2 regions of the Rhodococcus sp. B7740 genome follow, and region 2 is predicted to be linked to the other one. Evidence: riboswitches for the same ligand, from Rfam matches in the RefSeq annotation. Region 2 holds a riboswitch; the other holds the start of a gene.
What was found. Region 2 has a riboswitch for cyclic di-AMP ahead of NY08_RS12250 (resuscitation-promoting factor Rpf1 domain-containing protein). Riboswitches for the same ligand answer to the same signal wherever they lie in the genome.
Positions count from the first base shown of each region.

Region 1: another riboswitch for cyclic di-AMP. It lies ahead of NY08_RS03220 (C40 family peptidase); the one in region 2 lies ahead of NY08_RS12250 (resuscitation-promoting factor Rpf1 domain-containing protein).

Region 1 covers NZ_CP010797.1:677,938-686,512, forward strand. The annotation lists gene ctaE (aa3-type cytochrome oxidase subunit III) at 1-339, opposite strand, end outside; gene NY08_RS03195 (hypothetical protein) at 491-967, shown strand; gene trpD (anthranilate phosphoribosyltransferase) at 1,021-2,082, shown strand; gene NY08_RS03205 (Lrp/AsnC family transcriptional regulator) at 2,095-2,370, opposite strand; gene NY08_RS03210 (DEDD exonuclease domain-containing protein) at 2,425-4,191, opposite strand; gene NY08_RS03215 (hypothetical protein) at 4,339-4,620, shown strand; cyclic di-AMP (ydaO/yuaA leader) riboswitch at 4,736-4,899, shown strand; gene NY08_RS03220 (C40 family peptidase) at 4,916-5,470, shown strand; gene NY08_RS03225 (NlpC/P60 family protein) at 5,853-6,839, shown strand; gene NY08_RS03230 (hypothetical protein) at 6,870-8,222, shown strand; gene NY08_RS03235 (glycosyltransferase family 4 protein) at 8,246-8,575, shown strand, end outside.
Region 2 covers NZ_CP010797.1:2,655,827-2,664,401, forward strand. The annotation lists gene NY08_RS12220 (glutaminyl-peptide cyclotransferase) at 1-351, shown strand, start outside; gene NY08_RS12225 (MFS transporter) at 355-2,145, shown strand; gene NY08_RS12230 (DUF2771 domain-containing protein) at 2,142-2,654, shown strand; gene NY08_RS12235 (cold-shock protein) at 2,668-3,084, opposite strand; gene NY08_RS12240 (hypothetical protein) at 3,282-3,500, shown strand; gene NY08_RS12245 (YccF domain-containing protein) at 3,503-3,877, shown strand; cyclic di-AMP (ydaO/yuaA leader) riboswitch at 4,154-4,354, shown strand; gene NY08_RS12250 (resuscitation-promoting factor Rpf1 domain-containing protein) at 4,363-4,974, shown strand; gene NY08_RS12255 (hypothetical protein) at 5,052-5,240, opposite strand; gene NY08_RS12260 (helicase-associated domain-containing protein) at 5,302-7,593, shown strand; gene NY08_RS12265 (DNA repair helicase XPB) at 7,682-8,575, shown strand, end outside.

The sequences.
Region 1 (8,575 bases), 2.0 Mb from region 2:
GAAGAACGTGCCCATCATCAGAGTGATGATGTACCAGCGGCGGAGTCCGAAGACGTCACCTCGCTCGGCGGCGAACACACCCAGCTGACAGGTGAACGACGATGCGATCAGCACCGCGGTCACCGGCACAGCGAGAGCGAGGTTCAGCTCCGTCGGCTCGGGCGGCCAGATTCCATTCGCCTGGGCGCGTGCGACGAAGTACATCGCAAACAGTCCGGCGAAGAACATGAGTTCACTCGACAGCCACACGATCGTGCCGACGCTGACCATATTGGGACGGTTCAGCGAGTGCACGCGTTGGGTGATTGCCGATCCTTGAGTCCCTACAGCGCTCGTCACAAAGAGAAGTATGACCCGTCGTAGTACGGAAGGCATATCCGGGTCCGCTCTTGGCGCGTCGTGTCGGAACGAATCCGGGTCCGTCCTTGTTCCCGTGCTGGTGAGAGCCCCTGTACGGGCCGGTAGGGTCCAGTCGTGCAAGGCTGGCCTCATGGCAAAGCGCACCGAGGGTGGATGGTTTCGGAGACTGTTCTCGCGATCGACGGCAGAACCTCTGGACCCCACCCGTGACGACCTCGTGACAGTGGCGAGTTGCTTCGACGATGCACAGGCGTGTTCGGCCGTGCTCGACGAAGCAGCGAGGACCCAGCCGGTGTGGACGGAATCGGCGGACGTGGTGCTCCGGCATCATCTGGTGTTGCCCTCGCACCAAGTCGAGGACGCTGCGGCGGTCGCGGCTCAGGACGGCTACGAGGTGGGACCGGTCGTCGATCTACCGGAGAACTCCGGTTACCGCCCTCGGGTCGACGACGGCGTGCCTCTGGTACTGCAACGTGTTCAGGTGCTCGACGCCTTGCACTGCTCACAGGAGCGTTCTCGCATGGCCGGGCTCGCCCAGCGACGAGGGGGAGCGGTACTCGGGTGGGACGCACTGCAGCCTGCGCAGCCCGGCGCAGCCTCTGGCTAAGCTTCCACCGCACCGTACGGGCATCGACGGCAGAAGGGCACGGCACAACCACCATGACCGCACCGACCAGTGACGAGCAGCCGCGAACGTGGCGTCGAATTCTCGGAGCGTTGACCACGTACTCCGACCTGTCGAGCGCCGACACCGGTTGGGTGATGGACGAGATCATGTCCGACAACGCCACAGCCGCGCAGATCGCCGCCTTCGGGGTGGCGCTGAAGATGAAGGGCCCGACGCCTGCGGAACTGGAAGGTCTCGCCGAGTCGATGCTCTCGCACGCCCTTCTCGTCGAGACCGACCGTGACGCCGTCGACGTCGTCGGAACCGGCGGTGACGGAGCAGACACCGTGAACATCTCCACGATGGCCGCCATCGTCGTCGCCGCCAGTGGTGTACGAGTGGTCAAACACGGCAACCGCGCAGCGTCGTCCAAGAGCGGAACGACCGATGTGCTCGAAGCGCTGGGAGTGCACGTGAACCTGGGCGCTGCCGGAGTCGCGTCGAGCGTCGAGCAGGTCGGTATCGGGTTCTGCTTCGCCCCGATCCATCACCCCGCGCTGCGTTTCTCCGGTCCCGCTCGCAAGGAGATCGGGATCCCGACGGCGTTCAATGTGCTGGGCCCGCTGACCAACCCCGGCCGCCCCCGCGCCGGACTGATCGGCTGCGCCTTCGAGAATCTTGTCCCCGTCGTCGCGGGCGTATTCGCCCAACGCGGCAGTTCGGTGCTCGTCGTGCGCGGTGACGACGGCCTCGACGAGATCACCCTGTCCACCACGACCACCGTGCACGTGGTGTCCGACGGGGCCGTCACGGTCGAGACCATCGACCCGGTCGACTACGGAATCGCCCGAGCGCCCATCGAAGCACTCAGAGGCGGAGACGCAGAATTCAACGCGGCCGTGGCGCACCGAGTGTTCGCCGGTGAACACGGCCCCGTCCGCGACGCAGTACTGCTCAACGCTGCCGCAGCAATGGCAGCGCACCACGGCGTATCCGACGACCTCCACGCCCGGATCGAAGCCGGATTGGTCACTGCCGCAAAGACAGTCGATTCAGGCGCGGCAGCACAGCTACTCGCCGACTGGGGTCGATGCACCACCGAACTCGCCGACTGACACCGAACGCACCTATTCGCCTATCGAGAACCCCGCATCGACATCGGCACTCGAATAGGACTGGAACGCAATGTGAGTGGTGGTGCTGCGCACACCCCTCACTCGATTGATGTGCTTGGTGATGACCTCTGCGATCGAAGCATGATCGCGAACCTTGACGATGGCGATCAAATCGACATCCCCAGCACACGAATAGACCTCCGACACCCCGTCGACATCGGCCACGGCCTGCGCCGCCTCCGGAATCAGATCGGCCTCGGCGTCGATCAAGACGATGGCATTGATCATCTGTGCTCCTCCAGCATCTCGAGCTCGGTATCCGACGCGAGCTACCCCCAAACCCTAATGGCTGCCATATCCCGAAAGCCGTTCCGCAGGCTCCACTCCTGCCTTGAACGGTCGTTCCGCAGGCTCCACTCCTGCCCTCGCTGCTTCTCTCGCCGTCCGACACCACGACTCCCACGAACCCGCCGACCGTGCCGGGCTGCAGTACCCGCTGCTCGTGCGCACGATCCGGACTCCGTCCGTGCGCAACCACGCCGCGATCAGTCCCACTTCTTCCGGCGGCGCACCGCGAAGCGGCGTCGTATCGGGCAGCACCGTTTCGGCCGACGCGGTGATGGCATCGACGACAGGCATCGGATGCACTCCGCGCGGTGCGACGGCAGCGCCGGCCAGACGGCCGAAGCGCACCACGATCAACTCCCACCCGCCGTCGGCCGTTCGTTTCGCCGCAACGAGTTCGGCAATGGCGGCCACCGCCGCCGATCGGTGCATCCTGCGTAGTGCATCGACGGTGATCGCGATTCGATCACGCAGACGAGCGGCCGTCTCGAACAGCTCCTTGTCCGCGAGCTCGGCGACGCGGCGGCGCATGGAGTACAGCACGGCATCGTCCTGACCGCACACGAGCGCGAGAAACTGCCTCGGGGCGTCCGAGTACTCGTCGGCCGTCAACGGGCCGCACAGTGCCGCAGGGCAGCCTCCGACGTCTGTTGCCGGGCACTGGTCGCCGTGTCGAACCGAGCGCGCGAGTCGGCGAGTGCAGGTTCGCAGGCGGCAGAACTCGGCGACGAGCGCAGCGGCCTCTGCGGCGTCGCCGCGAACCGAGAACGGTCCGAGACTGTTCGGTGTCGGTGTGCGGACGATCGACAGGCGGGGGAACGCCTCGTCGGTCAGGGTGATCCACCACCCCTTCCTGGGGAACTTCGAGCGGCGGTTGTACGGCGGGACGTGCGCCGAGAGCAGACGTAACTCGCGGACCCCGGCTTCGAGCGCGTGCGCACACTCGACGTGGTCGACGCGAGTCGCCAGTGCGACCATCTCCTTCATCCGGCCTCTCGTCTCCGAACCGGTGAAGTAGTTGCGCACACGCCGCTTGAGGTTGTTGGACGTACCGACGTACAGCACCTCGTCGGACGGGCCGCGGAACAGATAGACGCCGGGCGTACCGGGAAGGTGAGCAGCCAGCCCGCGTTTGGCGCGCTGGCCGGCCGACACCGCGGGTAGGTAGTCGACCAACTCGGCGTAGCTGTGAACCCCCTGATTGCCCACCCGTTCGATGAGTCCGTGCAGAACGTCGACGGTCGCTCGGGCGTCGTCGAGCGCGCGGTGGGTGGGCCTGGTACCGGATCGGAACAGTGTGGAGAGCGCCGACAGCTTCACCGAAGGTGCCTCGTCGCGCGTCAGAACTCGTCGAGCCAGCTTGACCGTGCACAGCACCTGGAACCGCGGCCATGCGATGTCGAGACGACTGGCGGCGGCTCTGAGGAATCCCGTGTCGAAGCCGGCGTTGTGCGCCACCAGCACCGAACCGCGTGCGAACTCGAGGAAACCGGGAAGAACCCGTTCGATGCGCGGCGCGCCGATGAGCATCGCCGATGTGATGCCGGTCAGTTCCACGATGTACGGCGGGATGGATCTGCCCGGGTCGATCAGGGTGGCGAATTCGCCGAGAATTTCGCCGCCTCGTACCTTGACCGCCCCGATTTCGGTGATGGCCTCGGTGTCCGCGCTCCCGCCGGTGGTCTCGAGGTCGACGACGACGAACGTGGTCTCGTGCAGCGGGGTGTCGAGTTCGTCGAACGTCAGCTGGATGGGCAGGCTCACCGCGACGACGTTAGGGCCGACCCCCGACAAGAACGTTCATGGTGCCGTCGAACGTCGCCGTGTCACGAAACCTGTCGGTGCCCGTCGCTATCTTTCGCTTCGTCGGCCGATTCGGCCGCCGGAAACCGCAAAGAGACAAGGATCACAATGATCATCGACTGCAGTGACTGCCTGGTCCGTGACATCGCCTGCGCGGACTGCGTCGTGACGGTGCTTCTGGGGGCTCCGGGGATGCCGTCGAGATCGGACGGCCGGTGGGTCGGGCCGCCGTCTCGTATCACTCTCGAGCAGGAAGAACTCGGTGCCATGGGTGTGCTCGCCGATGTCGGCCTCGTGCCCGCACTCAAGCTCGTTGTGAACGATGACGACACCGCCGAGGTTCCGTTGTTATCGACTCGTGACACACCGGGGGATCAGCGCGCCGGCTAGCGAGAATCGAGCCGAATCCGCTCGCCTCGGCGAGTTGGGGTCGACACGGGGGTATGCCATTTCGTAACCTTCCTGAGACCTTGCGGAGTCTCGCCAGTCCAAACCGGAGTGGCGTCGCAAGTCACCGCCTAATCGTTCACTCGCGAGAGTGTTCGTACCGGGAACCCGATATCTACTGGGGTGAATCCCGCTGAGCCACCACACGGTGGCCGGTGGGTAGGGCTGCTCTTCCCAGCCCGAACCCGTCAGCTAACTCGGTCGGCGGACGATAGGAAGAAACGGAGCACCATCTTTCGTGGCGTCACAACTTTCCAACCGATCATTGCGGCGAGTCCTCGTAGCCGGAGCGCTCACTGCAGGCGTGGTCATCCTTCCCGCTGCACCCGCAATGGCGGCCCCCCTCACCATTCCCGGCGTCGGAACCTTCGAGATTCCTGACATCCCGGGCCTCCCTCCCCTCAACATCCCGGGTGTGCCTGCACCGGGTGCGCCGTTGGCACCCCAGGTCACCCCGGCAGCAAAGGCCGTTCAGGCCGCAGAGTCCAAGATCGGAGCACCGTACGTGTACGGCGCTTCGGGTCCGGATTCGTTCGACTGCTCGGGCCTCGTCCAGTGGGCGTACAAGCAGGCCGGCATCAGCCTGCCCCGTACCAGCTACGACCAGGCGGCCGCGGGCACTCCGGTCTCGCGCGACAGCCTGGTTCCCGGCGACGTCGTGTCGTTCTACGGCGGCTCGCACTCGGGCATCTACGTCGGCAACGGCAATGTCGTGCATGCATCCACCTCCGGCGTTCCGGTCAAGGTTGCTCCGCTTGCCTCGATGCCGTTCGACGGTGCTCGCCGTTACTGATTCGAGCGAGCGACGTCCGCTGTGATCGACCGACAGGGTCGAGCCGTCCATCGGCTCGGCCCTGTCGTCGTATCCGGACACCGGCCGCGCGACACGCCGGTCCGGTGGACAGGGAAGCCCCTAGTTCGTAATCTGATCGAGACCTGGTCGATGTTTACTTTGTGACCTGTCACCTCGAATCCCCATCGATTTCGGGCCGTGTTCACGTCCGCGCCCGCAAGAGCATGGGTATGGTTCGGTTTCGGTCCACTTTTCCAACCGTTGCCTCGCTCGAGGCAACACGTGTGAGGACGGAGAGTCGCTTTCCGTGGCCCTATCGAGATCTACCCGAGCGTTGCGGCTGGCCCGCAACTCGGTGGTTGCTGTCGCACTGACCGCGTGCATGGTCGTGGTCCCGATGACGACGGCGACCGCGCAACCGGGATTCGACTCGGCGTCCGATGCGCAGACCGAACTCGCCGAGCTCTCTCGCCAGTCCGAGCAAACCAACGAAGCTCTGCACAACGCGCAGATCGATCTCGACGCCAAGAACCAGCAGCAACTCGACGCACAGGTCGCCGTCGACCGGAGTCGTGCCGCTCTGGACGCAGCGCAGGCGCAGTTGGCGCAGCTCAAACCGGCCATGGACAAGGTCGCCAACGTCAATTACCAGGGTGCGCGGACCAATCGACTGTTCGCCGTGATGGTCAGCGATTCGCCGCAACAGTTGCTCGACCAGATGTCTGCACTGGACGTGATCTCTGCCGATACCGCCGACCAGGTCGCTCGATTCAAGCAGGCGAGCTCGGATGCCGTGACGGCCGAGCAGGCCGCAACGACGGCCGCAGACCAGGCACGTGTCGCGGCCGAACAGGCCAAGGCCGTCAGCGACGACCTTCAGGCCAAGCAGAGTGAGCTGCAGGGTCAGATAGCCGAGGTCATGGCTGCCTACAGTGCACTCTCGTCCTCCGAGCAGTTGGCTCTGGCCGGATCGGCCCTGCCCGAAGGATTCGATCCCACCACCATTCTGCAGAATCTGACGCCGGGATCGGGTGCCAGTGCGTTGCAGGCCGGCCTGACGCAGATCGGCAAGCCGTATGTCTGGGGCGGCACCGGTCCGGACGGCTTCGACTGCTCGGGTTTGGTCGTGTGGGCCTACAAGCAGGTGGGCAAGACATTGCCGCGGTCGAGTCAGGCGCAGGCAGCGGGCGGAACGCCGGTGGATCAGAAGGATCTCCAGCCGGGCGACGTCGTCCTGTTCTACCCGGACATCTCTCACGTCGGGATCTATGCCGGGAACGGCAACGTGCTCCATGCCTCCACCTTCGGTGTTCCTGTGAAGGTTCAGTCGATGGCATCGTTCCCGTACTACGGGGCGCGTCGATACTGAGGTGCGCCTCGACGATCGACGAACGCCTGCATGAGTGGCTCGAACCGGCGCTCCGGATTGAGTGTTCTCGCCCGATCGCTGCGAGTGCGGTTGCTCGCGGTCGTGCTCGTGGCCGCGGTGGCCGTCTCGGTCGTTCTTGTTCACCGATTCGACAGCACGTCCAGCGCAGGTACTGCCGACTCCACAGTCGCGGGAAACCCACCGACCTACGATCAGCAGCGTCGCGCCGAGGTGACCGTTCTCCTGGACTCGTGGGCCCGTGCGGTTCGCTCCGGCGATCTCGATGCACTGCGGGAGTCGATGGATCCTCTGGCCGCCCCCGACTTCGTGGAGGCGCAGGTGCGCCGGGCCGCCGTGGTGCCGGGCGTGCCCTTCTCCGAGTTCGACTACGAGTTGGGTGACGAGCCCGAAACTCCGGTGCCGCCGCAGATCGCCGAGGCGCTGGATTCGACCGACGTCTGGGCACCGTCGGTGTATCTGAAGTACGCGGTCGCCGGGCCGGACGCGTCGCCGACGCGTCGGCCGGTCTCATTGGTCGTAGCCGAGCGGGACGGTCGATGGCGGCTGGTCGACGACGCGGACCTGACCGAATACCGACGCCACACCTGGCGTGGGCCGTGGGATTTCGGGCCCTTGAAGGTGCGCTCGGTGCCCACCGCAGCCGGGACATCGGTGGTCATGGGGCATCCGGACCGCGAGCAGTTCGTCGAGAGCCTGGCCGCCGAACTTCCGTCGGCAACCGCGGCCGTCACCGACTTCTGGGGGGACGATTGGGCGCGCGACGGGCTGGTGTTCGTCGCGTCCTCCGCGGAGGAGTTCGCCGAACTGACGGGATCCGCGCCGTCCACCGAGGTGGCCGCAGTGACGGTGTCCGACGCGGTGGTGGGCGACGGTTCCCGTCCGACGGGTCAGCGTGTGGTGTTCGGTCCCGACGCCGCGACGCGGTTGACGCCCTTCACCGTGCGCTCGGTTCTGCGCCACGAGTTGACCCACGTGGCGGCGAGGGCGAAGACGTCCGACGGTACCGAGTTGTGGGTGTCGGAAGGGTTCGCCGACTATTCCGGGTATCGAAATTCCGGTGCCGAGTTCGTGCAACTCGCCCCCACTCTCGCGGCGATCGTGGCGGCGGGCGGGCCTCCGACGGTGCTGCCCAAGAACGAGGACTTCGGTGCAGGCGGGGCCAGATCGAGTGTGGCCTACGAATCGGCGTGGTCGGTGTTCGCATTCGTGGCCGACGGATTCGGGGAGTCGAGGCTGCGCACCCTGTACGAGTCGCTCGCCTCCGACAGCTCCACCGATTCTGCCTTCGCGTCGGTGTTGGGAACGAGCCGCGCACAGTTCGTCGCCTCGTGGGGCGACTGGGTGGCTCGCCAGGCCGGCTGAGACGGGGCGCTACGGTTGTCGCCATGCGTCGTACTCTGCTCGTGACGAACGACTTTCCTCCTCGCCCGGGTGGTATTCAGTCCTATCTCCACAGCTTCGCCTCGCAACTGCCGGCCGACGAGCTGGTGGTGTACGCACCGCGGTGGCGGGGCGACTCGCACGAGAAGTTCGATGCCGCGCAGCCTTTCGAGGTGATCAGGCATCCGACGACCCTGATGTTGCCGACTCCGCTCGTCGCGCGTCGTGCAGCTCGAATCCTGAAGTCCCGAGGCTGCGATTCCGTGTGGTTCGGTGCGTCGGCTCCGTTGGCGGTGATGTCGTCGTACCTGCGCAAGGCCGGGGCCGATCGCATC
Region 2 (8,575 bases):
TTCCGCGATCCCACGTCGTTCGACGTCGAGTCCACCGTGAACGTCACGCTCGACGGCAATCCGGTCGAGCGACTCAACGAACTCGAATGCGCCGACGACGGATCGGTGTACGCCAACGTGTGGCAGACATTCGACATCATGCGCATCGATCCCGCGACCGGCACGGTGACCGCCGTGATCGACGGCACCCCACTGTGGAATTCGATGTCGGCCACTGAACGAGGCGGTGCCGACGTGTTCAACGGCATCGCACAGATCCCCGGCACCGACCGGTTCCTCGTGACCGGCAAATACTGGCCCAAGATCTTCGAGGTGCGATTCACCGATACCGCGCCGGTAGGACAGAATTGACCCGTGACCGATCCACGTCTCCCCCACACCCCACCGGGTGCGGACGACCCCGAGCGCAACGGCGCTCCCGACCCCACCGGTCACTCCGCAGGCTCCGCTCCCGACTCCACCGAGCACTCCGCAGGCTCCGCTCCCGACCCCACCGAGCACTCCGCAGGCTCCGCTCCTGACCCCACCGAGCACCCCGGTCTGGCGAACTACCCACCCGCTGTTCCCCTGACGTCCACCCATGTGCCGAGTCGGCGTCAGCCGTTGCCGCCGTTGCACCCGCCGCGGACCGAGCAGATCACTGCCGCGCGTGGCAGGGCCGGCGCACGCAAGCCGCCGCCGATGCCCAAGAAGTTGACCGTCACCCGCGTCGCCGCCATGCGCGGCCGCGAGCTGACCGGCAAGGGCATCGCGTCCTTCCAGCGAGCCGCGAAGGCGGACGGTGCCGACAAGTCCGGTTTGACCGCACTCACGTACGCCACCATGGCGAACTTCGCTTCGGACGCCGCCCTGGCGATCGCATTGGCCAACACGCTCTTCTTCTCGGCTGCCACCGGTGAGGACAAGACCAAGGTCGCGCTGTATCTCGTCATCACCATCGCACCGTTCGCGCTGATCGCGCCGCTCATCGGGCCACTGCTCGACCGATTGCAGCACGGCCGTCGCATCGCGCTGGCCACCTCTTTCGGGTTGCGCACCGTGTTGGCGGTGGTGCTGGTGTTCAACTTCGACAGCTGGGTGTTGTATCCGGCCGCGCTCGGCATGCTCGTCCTGAGCAAGTCCTTTGCGGTGCTCAAGAGCGCGGTGACGCCGCGAGTACTGCCGCCGGAGATCGACCTCGTTCGCGTCAACTCCCGTCTGACGGTGTTCGGTCTGCTCGGCGGCACCATCGCTGCCGGGGCGCTCGCCGGCGGCATCGCGTTCGTCGCAGGTTCACCGGGAGCCCTGTGGTTCGTCGCCGCGATCACCGTGCTCGGCGCGTATCTGAGCATGCGCATCCCGTCCTGGGTCGAGATCACCGAGGGCGAAGTGCCCGCGACCCTGAGCTACCACGCCGATCAGCACGGTGGACGCGATTACGCCGGAAGCGGTGCCCCGACCGAGAACCTCCGCCGCACGGTCTCGGCCCCGCCGACGTCGAGCAGCACCAAGAACCGCAGACAGCCCCTCGGCCGCGCGGTCATCGTCGGTCTGTGGGGCAACGGCACCATCCGGGTTCTCACCGGGTTCCTCACGCTCTACATCGCGTTCGTTGCCAAGTCCCGTACCGAACACGAGCCGCTTCAGCAGGCTGCGATGCTCGGACTCGTCGGGGCCGCCGCCGGTCTCGGCAACTTCTCGGGCAACGCGCTCGGTGCCAGGATCAAGCTCGGTCGGCCGTCCCTGGTCGTCCTGCGGTGCACCATCGCCGTGACCGTGGTGGCCGTGGTCGCTGCCATCACCGACAGCCTGCTGACCGCGGCGGTGGCCGCGCTCGTCGCGTCGAGCGCCAGCGCACTCGCCAAGGTCTCCCTCGACGCATCGCTGCAGGCCGACCTGCCGCCGGAATCGATCGCGTCGGGATTCGGCCGCTCGGAAACCGTCATGCAGCTGTGCTGGGTCCTCGGCGGCACGCTCGGCGTCCTGCTCCCCACCGAGTACTGGCTCGGTTTCACGGTGGTGTCGGTGTTGCTTACGATCGGGCTCGTGCAGACATTCCTCACCTACCGCGGCAGATCGCTTCTGCCCGGCTTCGGCGGCAACCGCCCCGACCACGTCGAACAAGAAGTGTCCGACGGTTCCTTCGGCGAAAACGTGACCAAGTGAATCTCGCTCCCCGTACCAAGAAGATCGCCGCCCTGACCGTCGCTGGTCTGTTCGTCGTCGCCGCTGCGTTCGTCGCGGTCCTCGCACTGTTGATCGGGAACGCACCGGAGAAGGAACCGACCGTCTCCGCCTACGCCAACGGCCGGGCCGTCGAGGTGGAGCCGTACCTGTACTGCGCCGTCACCGACCCGCTGTGCACCAATGTCGGCGAGACGACCGAAATCGAGGTCGGCAAGGCCCCGACGGTGCAGCTCTCACTCCCCGAGGCCGTCTACTCGGCGCCGTGGGTGCTGGCCCGTGTCTACGGCGACGACAGCGGGAACGTCGTCGAGGACAGCGAGTTCAACGAACCCGGAACCAGGCTCAGCGTCACGGTGCCCACCACGGACGACAGCGACCGGACCCTGCTGGGTATCGAAATTCGTCTGCCCACCGGCATCATCGACACCGACACCAATCAGGAGGGCTTCGTCAGCCACGCCATCTGGTCGATCGGCACGCGCCCGTAGTTCCTCCCCGGGATCAGCTGTCCAGCTCGCGGGCGACGGCCCGGACCACCTCGGAGATGCGCTGCGCGATCTTGCGGTCCGGGTACTTGCCCTTGCGGAGCTCGGGCTGCACGGTCGCTTCGAGCAGCGTGATCATGTCCTCGACCATCCCGTGCAGTTCGTCGGGAGTGTGCTTGCGCTCGACGGGTTCGCGGCGGGTGCTGCCGGTGTTCTGACGCACCGACGGTGCGGGCTCGAGGACCTTCAGGCTCAGTGCCTGCGGCCCGCGGCGGCCCGCGGCCATCCCGAACTCGACCCGCTGGCCGGCTTTGAGGCCTTCGACGCCCTCGGGCAGCGCCGAGGAACGCACGTAGACGTCCTCGCCTTCCTCCTGCGAGAGGAATCCGAATCCCTTGTCGACGTCGTACCACTTCACCTTGCCGGTCGGCACTGAGCTCACCCGTTCATCTGTTGCTGTCGATAGTTGCGTTGTTCGTGGGACCGATGGTCGGCCCGCACAAGTTTCGCGCCCCACGAGAACGTAGGACGCGAATACTTCAGTCTAGCGCGGTGAGCCCGGATAGAGCATTCGACTTGTTCCCGCACCGTGCTCCTCACAGCGCCCCGCTTCGCACTACCGTGGGGTACGTGGACACAACGACCCGTAAGAGCAGCACCGCCCTGCTGCGCATCGCGCTGACCCTGTTCGCGATCGGCCTCGTCGCCATCGTCGCGATCCTGATGTTTCCGATCTTCTCCGACGCCAAGCCCCCACTGGGGCTGTATCTGACGGCCATGTTCTCCGCGCCGACCGGCTTCCTGCTGGCCCTGGTGTACGCGCTGGCATCCGGACGACGGGCGCGCTGACCATGCGATTGATTCTGAACATCATCTGGCTGGTCTTCGGCGGCCTGTGGCTGGCGCTCGGCTACTTCCTCGCCGGACTGCTGCTGTGCATCCTCATCGTGACGATCCCGTTCGGGATCGCGTCGTTCCGCATCGGCGTCTACGCGCTGTGGCCGTTCGGGTCGACGATCGTCGACAAGCCGGGGTCCGGATCGGGCGCGCTCATCGGGAACGTGCTCTGGCTGATTCTGGCCGGTTGGTGGCTGGCCCTGACTCACGTGCTCACTGCGCTCGCGATGGCGATCACCATCATCGGCATCCCGCTGGCGATCGCGAACCTCAAGATGATTCCCGTATCCCTCATGCCCCTCGGCAAGGACATCGTTGCCGTTCGGTGACCTCTCGAACGAGGCGACGCCGATGTGACTTCCATCACATCACGCTCGGGTAACGGACAGGCAACGGACAGGGGTTCAATGCCCGGCACGTCCACTAGCTGGGCCGACTCGAGAGACCCGAAACAGGTACGAAATGCGCTCTCGACGACGCCCCGAAATCGACAGTTACCAAATAGTGACGTAAGGCGGGAATTTCAGTACGGTCAGCAGCGGCCGGAAAGTTCGGCCGAATTCCGGCCCGCAGCGCCAAACCTCGTCCCGCGGGAACCGGAACACCCTCGACGATCACCCAGGGGACGAGGACGGGGGACCCACGTCCTCCACGGACAACCGGGAAGTTGTAGCGGCTCACGAAGCCGCCCCGACTTCCCTTGGGGTTAAGCCCAATTGCTCATTCCGAGGAGTGAGCGAAAAGGCCGGGCTACCTCTCAGCCCGAACCCGACAGCTGACCTCGCAGGCGCGTGTGGAGAGGATTTCAACTCGTATGAGCGGACGTCATCGCAAGCCGAGCACCACTGGCAAGACCGTCGCGAAGGTGGCAGTCACCGGAGCCATCATGGGCACCGCGAGCATCGCCTTCACCGGCACCGCCAACGCGGCACCGGATTCCGACTGGGACCGCCTGGCACAGTGTGAAGCCGGCGGCAATTGGGGCATCAACACCGGCAACGGCTACCAGGGCGGGCTGCAGTTCTCCCCCAGCACCTGGAACGCACACGGCGGCCAGCAGTACGCCGCCACGGCCAACCAGGCCAGCCGCGAAGAGCAGATCGCAGTGGCGGAGAAGGTCCTCGACTCGCAGGGCTGGGGCGCATGGCCGTCCTGCTCCTCGAGCCTCGGCCTGAACAGCGCGCCCACCGAGCGCAGCGTTCCGGTCACCCCGAAGGCACCGGAGGTTCCCGCTCTCCCCGACCTCACGTCCATCCCGGCCGTGGACAGCTCGGCCGAGGTCGTCGAAGGCATCGTCACCGCCGTCCAGAACATCACCAACGATCCGCAGATCGCAGCGTTCGTGCAGAACGCGGCTCAGGGCATCCAGCTCGATCCGCAGATCGTGAACTTCTACCAGGCCAACAAGGCATTCCTGCCCCAGTAGGCTGCACGGCAGTTCGAGCTCGTACGAGAAAAGCCCCCGACGATCGTCGGGGGCTTTTTCGTGTTCGAGGTCCGCAATCAGCGATTGACCACGGTCACCGGGTGGGCGTAGGGCAGGTCTTCGACGGGCAGCGGGAACTCGGTGTCCTCACCGAAGGGTGACAAGCCACCCGATCGAGCGGACGAGAGTTCGGTCACCGCGTGGTCACCGCGAGCGGTGTCCGGCCAGCCTGGATCGACGTAGGGCTTCTTCGACTTGTTCACCATGGGCCCATTTTGACACCTGCCCTGCGGCGAGCACCAGCCCAGGTCTCTAATCTGATAGACGATGACCGACACGACTGCGCACCGACACACCGACACGGCTCCTGATCTGCCGCAATGGATCGCAGCTCGCAGCGACGCCGAGCTGATCAAGGCCATGTCGCTGCGTCCGGATCTGACCGCGCCGCCGCCCGCATCCCTGGCCGTGCTGGCCGGACGGGCCGAGCAGCGCCGATCGATCCTGCACACCGCGGACACCCTCGACACCCTGGCCCTGACGATCCTCGAGATCCTCGCCATCGAGGAAGCGTACGAACGACCCGTCACTCGCGCCGCGCTGCTGGCAGTGGTCGCCAAACGCGCACCGGCCAAGAGCGTGGACAGGGCACTGGCCCAGCTGCGCGAACGCCTGCTGGTGTGGGGCGATGCAGCCGGCTTCCGAATCAGCGCCACCGCGGCGGACGCGGTGCCGTGGCGTATCGGCCGCGCACTCGACCCGGTCGACAACCTCACCGAATCACACATCACCGCGGCTCTGGCCGAGCTCGGCGACGGCGAACGCAGCCTTCTCGATACCCTCGCCAGATCGTCCCCGACCGGCCGCACCCGAGACGCCGCACCGGGCACACCGCCCGATCGACCCGTCCAGAAGCTGCTCGCCGCAGGCCTACTGATCTGGTTGGACGAGCAAACCGTCGAGCTTCCCGTCCAGGTCGGGCAGATCCTGCGCGGCGAACCGATGTCCGATCCACGCTCGCTCGCCGAACCCAAGCTCGCCACCAGCACCTATTCGCTCGCCGATGTCGACGCCGCTGCCGCGGGAGAGGCACTGGAGCTGAACCGACACTGCGTGGCCGTGATCGAGGCGTTGTCGGCCTCGCCTGCACCCGCCCTCAAGGCCGGCGGCCTCGGAGTGCGCGAGCTCCGCAAGATCACCAAGGCCACCGGCCTCGACGACGATCGAGTGAGCATCCTCGTCGAGTTGCTGGCCGCCGCCCATCTCATCTCGAGCGGAACACCGGACCCGGTGCCTGCGTCCGACAACGGCGACGACTACTGGGCACCCACACCCGCCGTCGACGCGTGGCTCACCGCGGCCCCCGCCGCCCGCTGGCACACCCTCGCCTCCGCCTGGCTCGAAGTGCCACGGGCACCGTGGGTCATCGGGATGCGTGACCCCAACGACAAGCCCATCGCCGCCCTGTCCGACGAAGTCCGCTCCCCGGCCGCACCCCGGGATCGACGGATGATTCTCGAGTTGCTCGCCGAACTCGGCAGCGGACACGCAGCACAGCCCGCCGATCTCGCCCGCACCCTGGCGTGGCGTCGACCCCGGTGGTCGGGACGCTTCGGCGTCACCCCCGTCGGACATGTTCTCGCCGAAGCTACGGCTCTCGGTATCGTCGCCCGCGGGGCGATCTCGACCCCGGGACGCTCCCTGCTGCACGACGGCAACGCCGAGGCAGACATGCGCGCGACGCTGCCCGAGCCCATCGACTACGTCCTGGTGCAGGCCGACCTCACCCTGGTGGCACCCGGACCCCTCGAGCCCGAACTACAGGATCGAATCGAACTGGTCGCCGACGTGGAGTCCGCGGGCGCAGCCACGATGTATCGGATCAGCGACACCAGCCTGCGCCGCGCCCTCGACGTCGGACTGACCGCCTCCGAACTGCACTCGTTGTTCGCCACCCACTCGCGAACGCCGGTACCCCAGGCCCTGACCTACCTGATCGACGACGTGGCTCGTCGGCACGGCCGCCTACGAGCGGGCGTCGCCGCGTCGTTCGTTCGATGCGAGGACCCGGCCCTGCTGGCCGAGGTGATGGCGTCGCCGGCAGCCGAATCCCTGGCCCTGAGGGCACTGGCTCCGACCGTCGCGATCTCACAGGCCCCGCTCGCCGAGGTGCTCACGGTCCTGGCCGGAGCGGGATTCGCGCCTGCGGGCGAGGACTCGTCCGGCACCATCGTCGATCTGCGTGCCCGCGGGTCGAGGGTATCGGCCAGGCGGCCGCGCCAGACGTTCCGCACTCCGGCCGTCCCGACCGAGGAACAGCTGGGTTCGTTGGTGCGTGGAATGCGCGCAGCCGACAGAGCGGCAGGCAACGGCGGCGCGGTGGTGCGCGCCGACGGATCTCGAGCCAGCAGCACCGCGACGATGACGCTGCTGCAGACCGCGGCGAAGGTCAAACGGAGCGTGAGCATCGGCTACGTCGACGCCCAGGGCGTGGCCACCCATCGCATCGTCGATCCGATCAGCATCGGCGGCGGCCAACTCGACGCGTTCGACCCCGCAACCGGTGGGGTTCGACGCTTCACCCTGCATCGCATCACCTCGGTCGCACTGGTCGAGTAGACCGGGCTCACGTGCACGCGCGCCCCTACCTGTGGACAATGGAGAAGTTGCGCTCTTTCGGGCGCAGCAGATGTCTCTAGGAGGAACCGTGACCGACGGCCCGCTGATCGTCCAGTCCGACAAAACGCTGTTGCTCGAGGTCGATCACGAACTCGCGGGCGCAGCGCGGGCGGCCATCGCACCGTTCGCGGAGCTCGAACGTGCCCCCGAGCACGTGCACACCTATCGCATCACCCCGCTGGCCCTGTGGAACGCCCGTGCCGCGGGCCACGACGCCGAGCAGGTGGTCGACGCGCTGGTGAACTTCTCGCGTTACGCGGTGCCGCAACCGCTGCTGGTCGACATCGTCGACACCATGGCGCGCTACGGCCGGTTGCAGTTGGTCAAGAGCCCGATACACGGTCTGGTCCTGATCAGTCTGGACCGCGCCGTGCTCACAGAGGTGATGCGGCACAAGAAGATTGCACCCATGCTCGGCGCGATGGTCGACGAGGACACGGTGATCGTGCATCCGTCCGAACGCGGCCACGTCAAGCAGATGCTGCTCAAGATCGGCTGGCCTGCCGAGGACCTCGCCGGCTACGTCGACGGCGAAGCTCACCCCATCGAGCTCGACACCGAGGGCGGCAACTGGACGTTGCGCGACTACCAGGAGATGGCGGCCGATTCGTTCTGGGCCGGTGGCTCGGGAGTGGTGGTACTGCCCTGTGGTGCCGGCAAGACGATGGTCGGCGCAGCCGCGATGGCCCGAGCGAAGGCGACCACGCTGATTCTGGTCACCAACACCGTCGCCGGTCGGCAGTGGAAGCGCGAACTCATCGCACGCACCTCGCTCACCGAGGACGAGATCGGCGAGTATTCGGGAGAGCGCAAGGAAATTCGCCCTGTGACAATCGCCACGTATCAGGTGATCACGCGTCGCACCAAGGGTGAGTACAAGCACCTGGAGCTCTTCGATTCCCGCGACTGGGGATTGGTGATC